DNA from 4 places in the Bacillus sp. 01N42_2 genome. Region 1 is predicted to be linked to each of the others. Evidence: riboswitches for the same ligand, from Rfam matches in the RefSeq annotation. Region 1 holds a riboswitch; each other region holds the start of a gene.
The links. Region 1 has a riboswitch for S-adenosylmethionine ahead of metK (methionine adenosyltransferase). Riboswitches for the same ligand answer to the same signal wherever they lie in the genome.

Region 1 (3,622 bases):
CACTTCAGCGTCAAGCGTGCTCGGTTCAGGAACGAATTGGAAAGACATATATTGCTGTAAAGAAGCTTTATCGAGATCAATACCGTTTTGAGCGGCCATTAAACTTTTTCTTTCAGATGCAAAATACACTTTGTCCCCGATGGTTGTGTAATACAGCGGTTTAATGCCGAACGGGTCTCTCGCGCCGTACATGACACGGTCAGTTTTGTTCCAGATTAAAAACGCAAACATTCCGCGAAGCTTTGAAGCAGCTTCTTCTTTATAATGACGGTATGTCGCAAGGAGCACCTCTGTATCGGAATCTGTATTGAAAGTGTAGCCTTTCGCTTCAAGCTCTTCTCTCAATTCAATGTAGTTATAGATTTCGCCGTTAAAAATGATCCAATATTTCTCATCTTCATATGATAAAGGCTGTCCGCCGTTTTCTACGTCAATAATACTGAGCCGTCTGAAGCCGAATCCGACGTGCTCATCATGATAATACCCATCGCTGTCAGGACCGCGGTGAACGATCATTTGGTTCATTTGTTTGATTAGCTCTTCTTGATCTGCGGTTTGAGTTAATGGATGCTTATTAAAAACACCGACAAATCCACACATAGTATAGCCTCCATAAGTGTAATTTTCTAATTGAACCCCCTTTTTATAGACGCTTTGTTACGCCATTGGTTTCACGCTATGTAAAAAATAAGCATGGCAGCATCTGCAAAAAGGGAAAGCCGCTTAAATAAGCGGCTATAAAATTATTCTCCTAGTGCTTCTTTGCGAAGCGCATCCGCCTTGTCAGTACGCTCCCAAGGAAGATCCACATCGTGACGTCCGAAGTGGCCGTAAGCGGCAGTCTGCTTATAGATCGGACGGCGCAGATCAAGCATTTTAATAATGCCAGCAGGTCTCAGGTCGAAGTTATTCCGTACGACTTCGATCAGTTTCTCTTCAGAAGCTTTTCCTGTATCAAATGTATTGATGGAAATAGATACAGGCTGTGCCACGCCGATTGCGTATGCAAGCTGCACTTCACAAGAATCAGCAAGTCCTGCAGCCACGATGTTTTTCGCTACGTATCTCGCAGCGTAAGCCGCTGAACGGTCTACTTTCGTCGCATCCTTACCGGAGAATGCACCGCCGCCGTGGCGTGCATATCCGCCGTATGTGTCAACGATGATTTTACGGCCGGTAAGTCCCGCATCGCCTTGAGGACCGCCGATTACGAAACGTCCCGTAGGGTTGATGAAGTATTTTGTTTCGTCATCAATCAGTTCCTCAGGCACGACAGGGTTAATGACATGCTCTTTCAGATTGCGCTGAATCTGCTCAAGCGTAATTTCCGGATGGTGCTGAGTCGAGATGACGATCGCATCGATGCGGACCGGCTTGTTGTTCTCGTCATATTCAACGGTAACTTGCGTTTTTCCGTCAGGGCGAAGGTACGGAAGAATGTCTTCTTTGCGGACTTCGCTCAAACGGCGGGCCAATTTATGCGCCAAAGAGATCGGAAGCGGCATAAGCTCTTTCGTTTCGTTACACGCATAACCGAACATCAGACCTTGGTCACCCGCTCCGATAGCTTCGATTTCAGCATCGCTCATTGTGCCTTCACGCGCTTCAAGAGCCTGATCGACACCCATCGCGATATCCGCAGACTGTTCATCAATTGATGTTAAAACAGCGCAAGTCTCCGCATCAAATCCGTATTTTGCCCGTGTGTAGCCGATTTCTTTAATCGTTTCACGGACTGTTTTCGGAATGTCAACGTATGTTGAAGTTGTAATCTCTCCGCTTACCAGCACAAGGCCTGTCGTTACAGATGTTTCACAGGCTACGCGCGCGTTCGGGTCTTTTTTTAAAATCTCATCTAAGATGCTGTCAGAAATTTGGTCACAGATTTTATCCGGATGACCCTCAGTAACAGATTCAGATGTAAATAGTCGACGGTTTTTACTCATTCACTTTTCCTCCTGAAAAAAGATCTTTTGAAAGACCTTCTCATATGATACGGAACTCGCTCCCTCTTAATACAATGTCATACTATATCAGAGAATGTTAATTGGCATATTTTATGAAATAAAAAAACCTTTTCCACTCGAGGAAAGGGTTTGGTCTGTGTGCCTTTCACTCTTATCGCTCAAGGAAATATTAAACCTTGCATCAGGTTAGCACCTTGGTTTCCCACAGTGTATTCACCTGCTTTTTTACAGAGAAACCGGTTGCTGGGCTTCATCGGGCCTGTCCCTCCGCCAGCTCGGGATAAGAGTATCCGCTCAATGAAATATCTTATCGTAAAAGGGCGGAAAGTGTCAATATGAATTAAAGCGATTACGCGCCTTTATTTCAGGAAGCAATGGAAAAACACAAACAAAAAATAATAAACAGTATAGACTATTTTTATATATGTGTTATACTAATTCCACATTCAGCGAAATAAAAATAAACCGGCAAAGGAAGGGTTTTATGAAATTAGTTGATTTAACCGCAGATCTTCAAGCATTACTCGCAAGTCCAAATGTGCATCATAATTTATCGGCGCCAAAACTTACCGAAAAAGTGATCACCCGAAATGAAGGCACACTGACATCTACGGGCGCCGTACGCGCCACTACCGGTGCATATACGGGACGATCACCTAAAGATAAATTTATTGTTCGTGAAAAAAGCACAGAAAATCAAATTGATTGGGGCGCGGTGAACCAGCCCATTTCTGAAGAGGCGTTTGAAAAGCTGTACGCCAAAGTCGTCAGCTACTTAAAACAGAGAGATGAACTGTTTGTTTTTGAAGGATTCGCAGGCGCAGATGAAAAATACAGACTGCCGATTACAGTCGTAAATGAATTTGCATGGCACAACCTGTTCGCGCGCCAGCTGTTTATCAGACCGGAGACGGCTGAAAGGGATTCGGAAGCACAGCCCTTTACCATTCTCTCAGCTCCGCATTTTAAAGCGGATCCGGAGACGGACGGCACGCATTCGGAAACATTTATCATTGTATCTTTCGAAAAGCGCGTCATTTTAATCGGCGGTACCGAATACGCCGGAGAAATGAAAAAATCAATTTTCTCCATTATGAACTTCCTTCTTCCGCAGCAAGATATTCTGCCGATGCACTGCTCAGCCAACGTCGGTGAAAAAGGTGATGTCGCCTTGTTCTTCGGTCTTTCCGGCACGGGGAAAACGACGCTTTCGGCCGATGAGGACCGGAAACTGATCGGCGATGACGAGCACGGCTGGTCAGACTCCGGCGTGTTTAACATTGAAGGCGGATGTTATGCTAAATGTATCAATCTGAGCGAAGAAAAAGAACCGCAGATTTTTCGTGCGATCCGCTTTGGGTCTGTTCTTGAGAATGTTGTGCTTGATGAAAAAACGGGTGAGGCGGATTACGACAATTCCTTCTACACGGAAAACACAAGAGCCGCGTATCCGATTGAGATGATCGGCAATATCGTGCAGCCGAGCATTGCCGGCCATCCGCAGGCGATCGTCTTTTTAACGGCGGACGCGTTCGGGGTGCTCCCTCCGATCAGCAAACTGACGAAGGAACAGGCAATGTATCATTTCTTAAGCGGGTACACAAGCAAACTCGCAGGAACCGAGCGCGGCGTGACATCTCCGCAAACGACTTTCT
Region 2 (3,622 bases), on a different contig from region 1:
CGACAAGCAGACTCCGCCAATGATCGAGGCGGGGCAGAGGCCATTCCGCAGAGATAAACAGGACATTCGCTCCTTGGGACGTATGCTTTCTGATCCATTCGGGGAAACGGATATCATAGCAGATCAGCCCGGCGCACTTGACACCGTCAAGCTCAAAGGAACCATCACTGTTTCCTGCTGTCAGATACAGATGTTCATCCATCAGTTGAAACAGATGGGCTTTCTGATAGCGCTTCACGATCTGCCCGCTGTTATCGGCGATGTACATAGTGTTATAGACATTTTCGCCTTCTTTGACGGCAAAAGATCCGGCAACGAGGTGTACGTTGTATGCTTTGGCCGTTTTTTTAAGCCATTGTGCCGAAACTTCGCCGTTTTCATCCGCCAGCTGGTCAAGCCGTGTGAGATCATAGCCGGTCGTCCACAGCTCAGGAAGCACGATGACATCAGCATGGCGGCTTTCTTGCTCAATCAAAGATTCTGCTTTTTTGAAGTTTTCTGAAGGATTTCCGTATGAAATATCAAATTGCAAACAGGAAACGGTCCATTTCATTTTTTATACACCTCAAGTTTCTCTTTACTTTTTTTATTTAACCATATATGATGATGGACTATCATTTCAAGACATTTTTAGAAGGTGAAAATATGAACTTTGAAGTCTCAGATGTACTCAAACAGCTGCCGGAACAATTTTTTGCATCTTTGGTGCAAAAGGTCAATCAAAAGCTGAAAGAAGGCAAAGACATCATCAATTTAGGACAGGGGAACCCTGATCAGCCGACACCTCAGCATATCGTTGAAGAAATGAAGCGTGCCGTCGAAAGGCCGGAAAATCATAAATACTCATCATTCCGGGGCGCTTACAGCTTCAAAAAAGCTGCGGCTGAATTTTATGAAAGGGAGTACGGGGTGACGCTTGATCCGGAAACGGAAGTAGCCGTGCTGTTCGGAGGCAAGGCGGGGCTTGTTGAACTTCCGCAATGTCTTTTGAACCCGGGAGATACCATTCTTGTGCCTGATCCCGGATATCCTGACTACTGGTCGGGGGTCGCCCTTGCGAAAGCGAAAATGGAAATGATGCCGCTGACGGAAGATAGAGGGTTTCTCCCCGATTACAGCGCAATTCCTGAAACGGTGCAGAACGAGGCAAAGCTGCTGTATCTCAATTATCCGAATAATCCGACCGGTGCTGTGGCAACAGAGGCGTTTTTCGAGGAGACGGTCAGCTTTGCGGAACAAAACGGCATTTGTGTCGTTCATGATTTCGCATACGGGGCTGTCGGTTTTGACGGGCATAAACCGCTGAGCTTTTTGCAGACAGAAGGCGCAAAAGAAACGGGGATTGAAATCTATACTTTGTCCAAAACGTATAACATGGCGGGCTGGCGGGTCGGATTTGCGGTAGGAAACGCGTCTGTCATCGAAGCGATCAATCTTTATCAAGATCATATGTTTGTCAGCTTGTTTCCCGCGGCGCAGCAGGCTGCAGCCGCCGCTCTTTTGGCGGATCAGACATGCGTCGCAGCGCAAAATGACAGATATGAGTCGAGACGCAATGCCTGGATTGCAGCCTGCCGTGATATCGGCTGGGATGTGACGGCTCCGGCGGGTTCCTTTTTTGCATGGCTTCCGGTGCCGGACGGATATACGTCGCAGTCGTTTTCAGATCTGCTTTTGGAAAAAGCGGATGTCGCGGTCGCAGCCGGAAACGGGTTCGGAAAATTCGGAGAAGGCTATATAAGAGTCGGTCTTCTGACAAGTGAAGAAAGACTTAAAGAAGCTGCGGAACGGATCGGGAAGCTGAATCTTTTCACCCGAAAAAGCATTGACATATCAGGATAACAATGCGATAATTCAAAATACTTTATAAAATCATTATTCTTATCAAGAGCAGGCAGAGGGACGAGCCCGATGAAGCCCGGCAACCGACTGATAAAGCACGGTGCTAATTCTTGCAGCAGGAGCTGAGAGATAAGATTCGGACATAACACGAAGCCTCTTTCTGCTCTTAAGGAAGAGGCTTTTTTATGTTTTGCGAAAGAAAGAGAGGCGTTCACGCATGAGCGAAGTATTGGCAACATATCTTCTGACAGACACAACGGACAGTGAAAAGCGGGCGGAACAGATTGCGGCGGGGCTGACGGTAGGCTCCTGGACGGATCTGCCCCTGGTGAAACAGGAACAGCTCAGAAAGCATAAAGGCCGGGTCGTGAAAGTTGAGGAAAAAGAAGGGGCCAAAGAAAACGAAACACAATCCGTCATCACCATCGCCTATCCTGAGGCGAACTTTTCAAGAGATATTCCGGCCGTCCTGACGACGGTATTCGGAAAGCTGTCACTGGACGGAAAAATAAAATTGACTGATCTTGAATTTTCCGAAGGGTTTAAACGCTCCCTTCCCGGGCCGAAATTCGGTATATACGGCATCCGCAAACTGCTGGGCGAATTTGAAAGACCGCTTCTGATGAGCATCTTTAAAGGCGTGATCGGACGGGATCTCGCCGACATTAAAGAACAGCTCAGACAGCAGGCGCTCGGCGGCGTGGATCTTATTAAAGATGACGAAATTTTCTTTGAAAATGAACTGGCTCCGTTTGAAACCCGCATTATCGAAGGAAAACAAGTCCTGAAGGAAACGCGGGAGGAGACGGGGCATAAGACGCTGTACGCCGTAAACCTGACGGGGAGGACTTCTGAATTGCGGGATAAAGCGAGACGCGCGGCAGAACTCGGGGCAGACGCCCTCTTACTGAATGTATTCGCCTACGGCTTAGACGTCATGCAAAGTCTTGCTGAAGATGGGGAAATCCCGCTTCCGATTATGGCGCATCCGGCGGTCAGCGGCGCGTTTACATCATCTCCCGTTTACGGTTTATCGCACGCACTTTTGCTCGGCAAGCTGAACCGCTATTGCGGCGCCGATTTCAGCTTATTTCCGTCACCATACGGATCCGTCGCTCTTCCGAAGGAGTCCGCACTTGCGATCCATCATGAATGTGTAAAGGAAGACGTCTTTCATCCGACGTTTGCCGTCCCGTCAGCAGGCATTCATCCAGGCATGGTGCCATTGTTAATGCGTGATTTCGGTATTGATCACATCATCAATGCAGGCGGAGGCATTCACGGCCATCCGAAAGGAGCCGAGGGCGGCGGAAGAGCGTTCCGCGCCATTATTGATGCGGTGCTTGAAGCACAGCCGATTAAAGAAAAAGCCGCGTCGTGCAAAGATCTTCAGCTCGCATTAGACAAATGGGGAAAGGCGGAATCCGTATGACCCGCACACCGCTGATTATTTGTGATTTCGACGGAACAGTCACCATGAACGACAACATTGTCAGCATGATGAAAGAATTCGCGCCCCCTGAGTGGCTTGAATTAAAAGACGGTGTTCTGTCTAAAAGCATATCAATTCAGGAAGGAGTCGGCCGGATGTTCGGGCTGCTGCCGAGCAGCTTAAAAGATGAGCTGACGGACTTTATTCTGGAGGATGCGAAAATACGGGACGGCTTTTTGGATTTTGTTTCGTTTGTCCGGTCAAACGATCTCCCGTTTTATATCGTAAGCGGGGGGATGGACTTTTTTGTGCATCCGCTTTTAGAAGGCATCGTAGAAAAAGAGCGGA
Region 3 (3,622 bases), on a different contig from region 1:
TGCATAATGATGGCCCCGACACCGAGAGAGCGGTGGCTTTGCATCACGCAGATACGCTCTAATTTTCCGCGCCCGTCTTTCAAGCGCCATCTGCCGGCTCCGACCGGCTGACCGCCGTCATAAATGACAATATGCTCTGACGCGTCTTCGAATTGATCAATTTCCTCTTCTTCCGGAACGTGCTGCTCTTTAACGAAGACCTCTTTTCTGACGAAAAAAGCGTCGTTCAGATGTTTTTCAGTTTTTGCAACGATGGCTTCCAAACAGTTATTCTCCTCCGCCTAATAAAAATGTTTCGTACACAGTCCATGAGCCGTTATCCAGCTGATAGAGCAGGTGAAAACGGTCGATGACTTCTTCGTGGGAAATGTCCTGCATTTTCAGCTGTCCGAGTACGTCGGAATGTTCATCTGACGACAGCTTCTGGCCGACCGTGACATGCGGAACGAAGCTGTATTCCGGCTTACCGGACAATGCTCCTGAGTAGCATTTCTCACTCAGAGTTTTTAATTCCTCCGTCGGCTCCGCTTTCATATATATCACATTATTCACAGGAGAAAACGAGCTGTATTTTGTGATCTTCAGAACGAGCGGGTGCGACTCTTTCGCCGTCTGTCTCAGCTGTGATACGATCTGCTCGATTTCCTGTTCTGTCGCTTCAAACGGATCTCTTACCGTCAGATGCGGCGGTATGAGCGCGTAGCTCGGGTCATAGCGTTTCCGATACGAATTTGCGAGATCCTGTAATTTTTTTGATGGAAATAAAACAATACCGTATTTCATGAAAGTTCCCTCCTTAATGAATGGTTACAGCATTTTTTTCAGCGCCGGCGTGATGAGCGGCTGCCAGTATGTCCATTTATGATCCCCGTCAAAGGTTTCATACGTGTATTCAGACTGTTTGCTTTCCAGCAGCTGTTTGAGCTCTTCGTTCGGCGCGGTGAAATCAAGCACCTGGCCGTCCGTCGTGTGGACATCGGTTTCTTTTTCTCCGATTTGATGATAAACGGATATCTGTTTGAGATCCTCCGACTGCCGGACGGCATCCAGCACGTGCCCGTCAACATACGGAGACTGCATGATGACGTTTCCAAACATGTTCGGATAGTCAATCGCCGTCATGAGCGAGACGGTTCCGCCGAGGGAATCCCCGATCATGGTGCGGCCGTATCCGACTTGATAAGTCGGGTATTCTTTGTCGATAAAAGGAACGAGCTCATTTGCGATAAACCGTTTATATGAGGCGAACTTAGAGCCTTCGGGATGGTATGTGTTTCTTCGCTCCCGCACATTTTTATATGGGACGCCGATAATGATGCAGCGGTCAATTTCCCCTTTTGACATGAGCTCTTCCGCCTGCCGCCCGATTCTCCCTAATCTGAAATAATCATGGCCGTCCTGGGCGATGACCGTATGATATTTATACAGGGGGGAGTAAGTGTTGGGCAGGTAGACCAAAACGGTCATTTCTTCTTCAAGCTCATGAGAGAAAAGTTTTTTCTCATGAATGATTCCGGTTTTCGGTGCCACTTCGCATTCCTCCAGGCCGCTTCTTGTCTTGATGGTTTTTCCCTATTGTACCATGAATTATTAGAAATTTCTTTCTTCAGATGTACTTCTTGCGAGAGTTCAGAAAATTAAAAAGTTGTTGAAATCCATTTTATAGTGCGTTAATATAGAACAATCAGAAAATACAAAACAATATTCTTATCACGAGAGGTGGAGGGACTGGCCCTTTGAAACCTCAGCAACCGGTTTGCTTTGCCGCGGGAAGGCAAAGTGCCAAGGTGCTAAATCCAGCAAGCGATTCACATGCTTGGAAGATAAGAGGAAGAGAAAAGCTCCTTCTTCTTATGAAGAGGGAGCTTTTTTATTTTTGAAAAGGATGGTGCTTACTGATGACGCAGCATGTTGAAACAAAATTAGCCCAAATTGGAAATAGAAGCGAAGAAGCAACAGGAACGGTCAGTCCGCCGATTTATCTGTCCACCGCTTACCGGCATAGAGGAATAGGAGAATCTACAGGTTTTGATTACGTGCGCACGAAAAACCCGACACGCCAGCTCGTTGAAGACGCTATCGCCGTGTTGGAAAACGGTGCGAGAGGCTTTGCTTTCAGCTCCGGAATGGCAGCCATTCAAACGATTATGGCTTTATTTAAAAGCGGGGATGAATTGATTGTATCCTCCGATTTATACGGAGGCACATACCGTTTGTTTGAAAATGAATGGAGAAAATACGGCTTAAGCTTTATTTACGATGATTTCAGCGATGAAGACTGTTTACGCTCCAAATTAACGGAAAACACGAAAGCGGTATTTGTTGAAACGCCTACAAACCCGTTAATGCAGGAGGCGGACATTGAAAAAATCGCCCGGATTACGAAAGAAGCCGGCCTGCTCTTGATTGTCGATAATACGTTTTATACCCCGGTCATCCAGCGCCCGCTTGAACTGGGAGCCGATATCGTCATTCACAGCGCCACAAAATATTTAGGCGGGCACAATGATCTCCTTGCCGGTCTTGCTGTCGTAAAGGATGAAGAGCTCGGCGACATCATGTTTAATCACCAAAATGCGATCGGAGCCGTTCTCCCGCCGTTTGATTCGTGGCTTTTAATGAGAGGGATGAAAACACTCGGGCTCAGAATGCGGCGTCATGAAGAAAACGCCCGTGAACTTGCAGAATTTTTAGAACAGGAAGAAGAAATCGCAGACGTGTTATATCCCGGAAAAGGCGGAATGCTGTCTTTCCGGCTGCAAAAAGAGGAATGGGTCAATCCATTTTTAAAGGCGCTGAAAACGATCTGTTTCGCAGAAAGTCTCGGCGGGGTGGAAAGCTTTATTACATACCCCGCGACACAGACGCACATGGACATTCCGGAAGATATCCGTATCGCAAACGGCGTCTGCAACCGCCTGCTCAGATTTTCAGTGGGAATTGAACATGCAGAAGATTTGAAGCGAGATGTAAAGCAGGCATTACAGCAAGTAAAAGAGGGGGCCGTGTCATATGAGTAATCAAAATTGGACGCTGGAAACCCAGCTCGTGCACAATCCATTTAAAACTGACGGAGCTACCGGAGCCGTCAGCGTGCCGATTCAGCATGCTTCCACATTTCATCAGTCTTCCTTTGAAGAATTCGGGACATATGATTACAGCCGCTCCGGCACACCGACAAGAACAGCGCTTGAAGAAACGATCGCAGGTCTTGAAGGCGGAACGAGAGGCTTTGCTTTCAGCTCCGGAATGGCGGCGATTTCGACGGCGTTTCTGCTCTTATCCCAAGGCGACCATGTTCTCGTCACGGAGGATGTGTACGGCGGAACATTCCGCATGGTGACAGAAGTGCTGCCCCGTTTCGGAATCGAACACACTTTTGTCGATATGACGGACACAGAAGCGGTTGCCCGCGCCATCCGGCCGAATACGAAAGCCATCTATATGGAAACACCGTCAAACCCGACGCTCGGCATCACGGACATTAAAGCCGTCGTCGAGCTGGCAAAAGAACACGGCTGTCTGACATACCTTGACAACACTTTCATGACGCCTGCACTGCAACGGCCGCTTGATCTCGGCGTAGATATCGTGCTTCACAGCGCGACGAAATTTTTAAGCG
Region 4 (3,622 bases), on a different contig from region 1:
TCGGTTTTTGGATCGTATTCATCTCATACTCCCTTTTCATAAAAAATAGCTGATCAGCAGTTGACAGATATCGTTTCATACCCGGTGTCCTTGCCGAATTGCATGTTGCTTCATGAACAAAGGGTAATAAAAAAGCGGAGAGGCGTCAATACGGAAGCTGATGAAAAAGCCCTCAGAGGATGCTTCTCTGGGGGCTTTTTCTGTTTCAGGAGAGTTCTTTATACATGATCACATGGGGGCCGATGCCGGGTATGTCAAAGGGGCCGCCGGTGCTTTGCCAGCCGAGCTTTTCGTAATATCCCTTTACGTGACATCTGGCGTTGCACCAGACAAGCGCCGCCCCCATTCCGGCCAGTTTCCGTTCTGCATGAGCGATTAACGTGCTTCGCGCTTTTTGCGTCCGATATTCCTCAAGCGCCGCCATGCCGCGCGGTACGCCGTGTCTTCTGCTGTGATAAAAAGCCGCCTGTCACATCAGGCGGCCTCTTGATTATCAATGTAAATATACATCGGCCCGCTTTTCATCCTTTTGCTTAATATAAGCAGCGAGCTCTGACGTCAAATCAGAACGGAGAAACGGGGTGATTAAATAAATTCCGTTGAACAGTTCACACGCCGTGTCAAGAAGCGACTTGGCGATGGCGAGGCCCTCGGCTTTCTGCTTCCGTTTGTCTTCGCCGGCGAGCGCCATTTTTTCGCGGATGCTGTCAGACAGCTTAATGCCCGGGATTTCATGATGAATGAACTCTGCATTGCGGCTGCTCGTTAACGGCATGATTCCGATATACACCGGTGTTTTGAGATGTTTTGTTTCATGATGAATGTCAATGAGCTGCTGCTCTGAGTAGACAGGCTGAGACACGAAGTAGTCAGCGCCGCACTCGATTTTTTTCTCCAGCCGTTTTACGGCCTTATCCAAATGACGGACATTCGGGTTAAACGCCCCGGCTACGGAAAAGTTTGTTTTCTTGCCGAGCGGTTTCCCCGATAAAGAAATGCCCTCGTTGAATTGTTTAATCAGCCTGATCAAGTCAAAGGACGTTAAATCATAGACGGAGGTAGCCCCCGGAAAGTCGCCGATTTTTGAAGGATCGCCGGTGATGGCTAAAATGTCGGTAAGCCCGAGCGTATCCAGCCCCATTAAATGTGACTGAAGGCCGATGATGTTGCGGTCTCTGCATGTAATATGGACGAGAGAACGGATATCAAGGCGCTCTTTCAGCAATGAACCGCAGGCGGCATTGCTGATTCTCGGTGTCGCCAATGAATTGTCGGCGAGCGTCAGCGCTTTTATGCCGGTTTCCTTTAATTCAGCCGCCGCTTGCAGAAATTTGTCAAAATTCAATTTTTTTGGCGGGTCAAGCTCTACGATAATTGACCGTTTTTGCGCGGCGATTTCGTTTAAACCCGGCTCGGTCCGTTCATCCCGGACGGAGATGACTTCTTCTTCCCGTCTGATTTTCACTTCTTTATCAGTGACCGGTGAAAGTCCGCGAACCGCTTCAGCCATGGCTCTGATATGGTTGGGCGTCGTGCCGCAGCAGCCGCCGATAATGCGAGCGCCCTGAGTGCGGAATTGTACGGCGCTTTCCCGGAAATAGGCATCGTCCGTATCATAAACAAGCCGGCCTTCTTCTAAGGACGGAAGGCTGCTGTTCGGATAGACCGATAAATAAGCGTCACGGAAAATCGGCACTTCTGTCAGCGCTTCAATCATGTGGTACGGGCCGAGCCGGCAATTGATTCCCGTTATATCAGCGCCGAGATCGGCAATTGACCTGAGAGCTTCCCGAAGCGGCGTTCCGTCCTGAAGCACGCCCTGTTCGTGCATGGATACGTTCAGCATGATCGGAAGTTCCGTTTCTTTTCTGGCGATCTTCAGCACTTCGCGCGCCTCTTCTAAATCATAGTATGTTTCCAAAAGCAGGCCGTCCGGCTCTTCGTGCAGCAATAAATAAAGCTGCTCCCGAAAGCTGCGTTTAATCTCTTCAAGGCTGTAGGCGTTTTTGTTAAAGGTGCGGATGCCGCCCATCGTTCCCAATACATAAGCGCCGTCTGAGGAAGCGCGCGCGATTTTGACCGCCTCCTGATTGATTTTTTTCGTTTCATCCTCAAGGCCGTATCTGGAGAGCTTAATAAAATTCGCGCCGTACGTGTTCGTCTGGATGATATCTGCACCGGCTTCCACGTATGCCTTATGTATCCGCTTGATCTCATCGGGCTTAGATACATTCAGTTCCTCAAAACATCTGTCAATGCCGTAGGAGTAGAGGAGAGTGCCCATCGCGCCGTCTCCGATTAAAATCCGTTCTTCTAAGTCTTGTAATAGTCCCATTGTTTGCCTCCTTCATCACATTCAGCAAGGAAAAAAGAGAAATAAAAAAAGTCTTCTTAAGAAGAAGACTTTGTAATCATTTGTCTCTCTTCTTATCTTCCAAGCTGTTTTTAGCTTGCTGGATTTAGCACCTTGGTCATGGTTTGGGTAAACCACTACACCGGTTGCTGAAGCGTCGTCGGGCCAGTCCCTCGGCTTCTCTTGATAAGAACGTTCATGTAATTGTCATGGGTTTCCAAAACTTAACTGTGAAAATCCCTTTCTCCAAATTTACCGAAAATAGAGACAATAATCAATAGGAATCACATAATTTATCTGAAATTAATAAATTGAACGTCAATCGGCAGGTCTGCTCCGCGGACGGCTGCAATAACCTGCTGCAGATCATCTTTATTTTTTCCGGTGACGCGCACTTGGTCGTCCTGAATCTGCGACTTAACCTTCAAGCCGGAGTTTTTAATCACCGCGTTGATTTTTTTTGCGTTGTCTTTATCAATGCCCTGTACAAGCTTCGCGCGCTGGCGCACCGTGCCTCCCGATGCATTTTCGATTTTGCCGTATTCAATGTTTTTCGTCGGCACATCCCGTTTAATCAGCTTGCCGCTCAGCACATCCTTGAGCTGATTCAATTTAAACTCATCATCAGAAATCAGAACAAGTTCTTCCTTTTCTAAAGTCACATTGCTTTTAGATCCTTTAAAGTCATAGCGCGTGCCGATTTCTTTCAGCGTCATCTGAATCGCATTCTGCACTTCAGGAAATTCAACTTTGGATACAATATCAAAAGAACTTTCTTTTGCCATGAGAAAACCTCCTATAACATTTCACTTATGTGTTGATTATAGTAGAATAAAGAGAAATGTCCAACAGCACAAAGCATGAATTTGTGCGAATTGGAAAAAATGAGAAAAACATCAGCCTCTGACGGGCGAAGCAGGAAGGACGATAACATGAAACCAGGGCAGCAGCTCACGCTTAGTATAGATCACCAGACCGATTTCGGTTATTTTTTAACGGACGGCGAGGATACGGTTCTTTTACATAACAGTGAAATCACGGAGGATATCGAAGACAGAGATGAAGTGGACGTATTTATTTACGTCGACCATCAGGAAAGACTCGCGGCGACAATGAAAAAGCCGCTCATCAGCTTTTATGATTACGGATGGGTGGAAGTGACGGACGCAGTGGAAGATATGGGCGTATTCGTCGACGTCGGTTTGTCGAAAGACGCGCTTGTCGCAACGGAGCATCTTCCTCCGTACAAATCCGTCTGGCCCCAAAAAG

Region 2: another riboswitch for S-adenosylmethionine. It lies ahead of mtnW (2,3-diketo-5-methylthiopentyl-1-phosphate enolase); the one in region 1 lies ahead of metK (methionine adenosyltransferase).
Region 3: another riboswitch for S-adenosylmethionine. It lies ahead of AC1DN5_RS13715 (methionine biosynthesis PLP-dependent protein); the one in region 1 lies ahead of metK (methionine adenosyltransferase).
Region 4: another riboswitch for S-adenosylmethionine. It lies ahead of AC1DN5_RS13270 (bifunctional homocysteine S-methyltransferase/methylenetetrahydrofolate reductase); the one in region 1 lies ahead of metK (methionine adenosyltransferase).

The regions. Positions count from the first base shown of each region.
Region 1 is NZ_JBFTRO010000003.1:544,408-548,029, forward strand. It holds gene asnB (asparagine synthase (glutamine-hydrolyzing)) at 1-600, opposite strand, end outside; gene metK (methionine adenosyltransferase) at 744-1,946, opposite strand; SAM riboswitch class I at 2,116-2,254, opposite strand; gene pckA (phosphoenolpyruvate carboxykinase (ATP)) at 2,452-3,622, shown strand, end outside.
Region 2 is NZ_JBFTRO010000002.1:578,583-582,204, reverse strand. It holds gene AC1DN5_RS06615 (carbon-nitrogen family hydrolase) at 1-553, opposite strand, end outside; gene AC1DN5_RS06610 (pyridoxal phosphate-dependent aminotransferase) at 646-1,842, shown strand; SAM riboswitch class I at 1,879-1,978, shown strand; gene mtnW (2,3-diketo-5-methylthiopentyl-1-phosphate enolase) at 2,060-3,274, shown strand; gene mtnX (2-hydroxy-3-keto-5-methylthiopentenyl-1-phosphate phosphatase) at 3,271-3,622, shown strand, end outside.
Region 3 is NZ_JBFTRO010000005.1:277,085-280,706, forward strand. It holds gene AC1DN5_RS13700 (GNAT family N-acetyltransferase) at 1-263, opposite strand, end outside; gene AC1DN5_RS13705 (YjcG family protein) at 268-783, opposite strand; gene AC1DN5_RS13710 (esterase family protein) at 808-1,530, opposite strand; SAM riboswitch class I at 1,705-1,830, shown strand; gene AC1DN5_RS13715 (methionine biosynthesis PLP-dependent protein) at 1,899-3,020, shown strand; gene metC (cystathionine beta-lyase) at 3,013-3,622, shown strand, end outside.
Region 4 is NZ_JBFTRO010000005.1:201,090-204,711, forward strand. It holds gene AC1DN5_RS13260 (pentapeptide repeat-containing protein) at 1-22, opposite strand, end outside; partial or broken gene AC1DN5_RS13265 (GNAT family N-acetyltransferase) at 206-430, opposite strand; gene AC1DN5_RS13270 (bifunctional homocysteine S-methyltransferase/methylenetetrahydrofolate reductase) at 494-2,335, opposite strand; SAM riboswitch class I at 2,425-2,546, opposite strand; gene AC1DN5_RS13275 (YajQ family cyclic di-GMP-binding protein) at 2,647-3,138, opposite strand; gene AC1DN5_RS13280 (CvfB family protein) at 3,238-3,622, shown strand, end outside.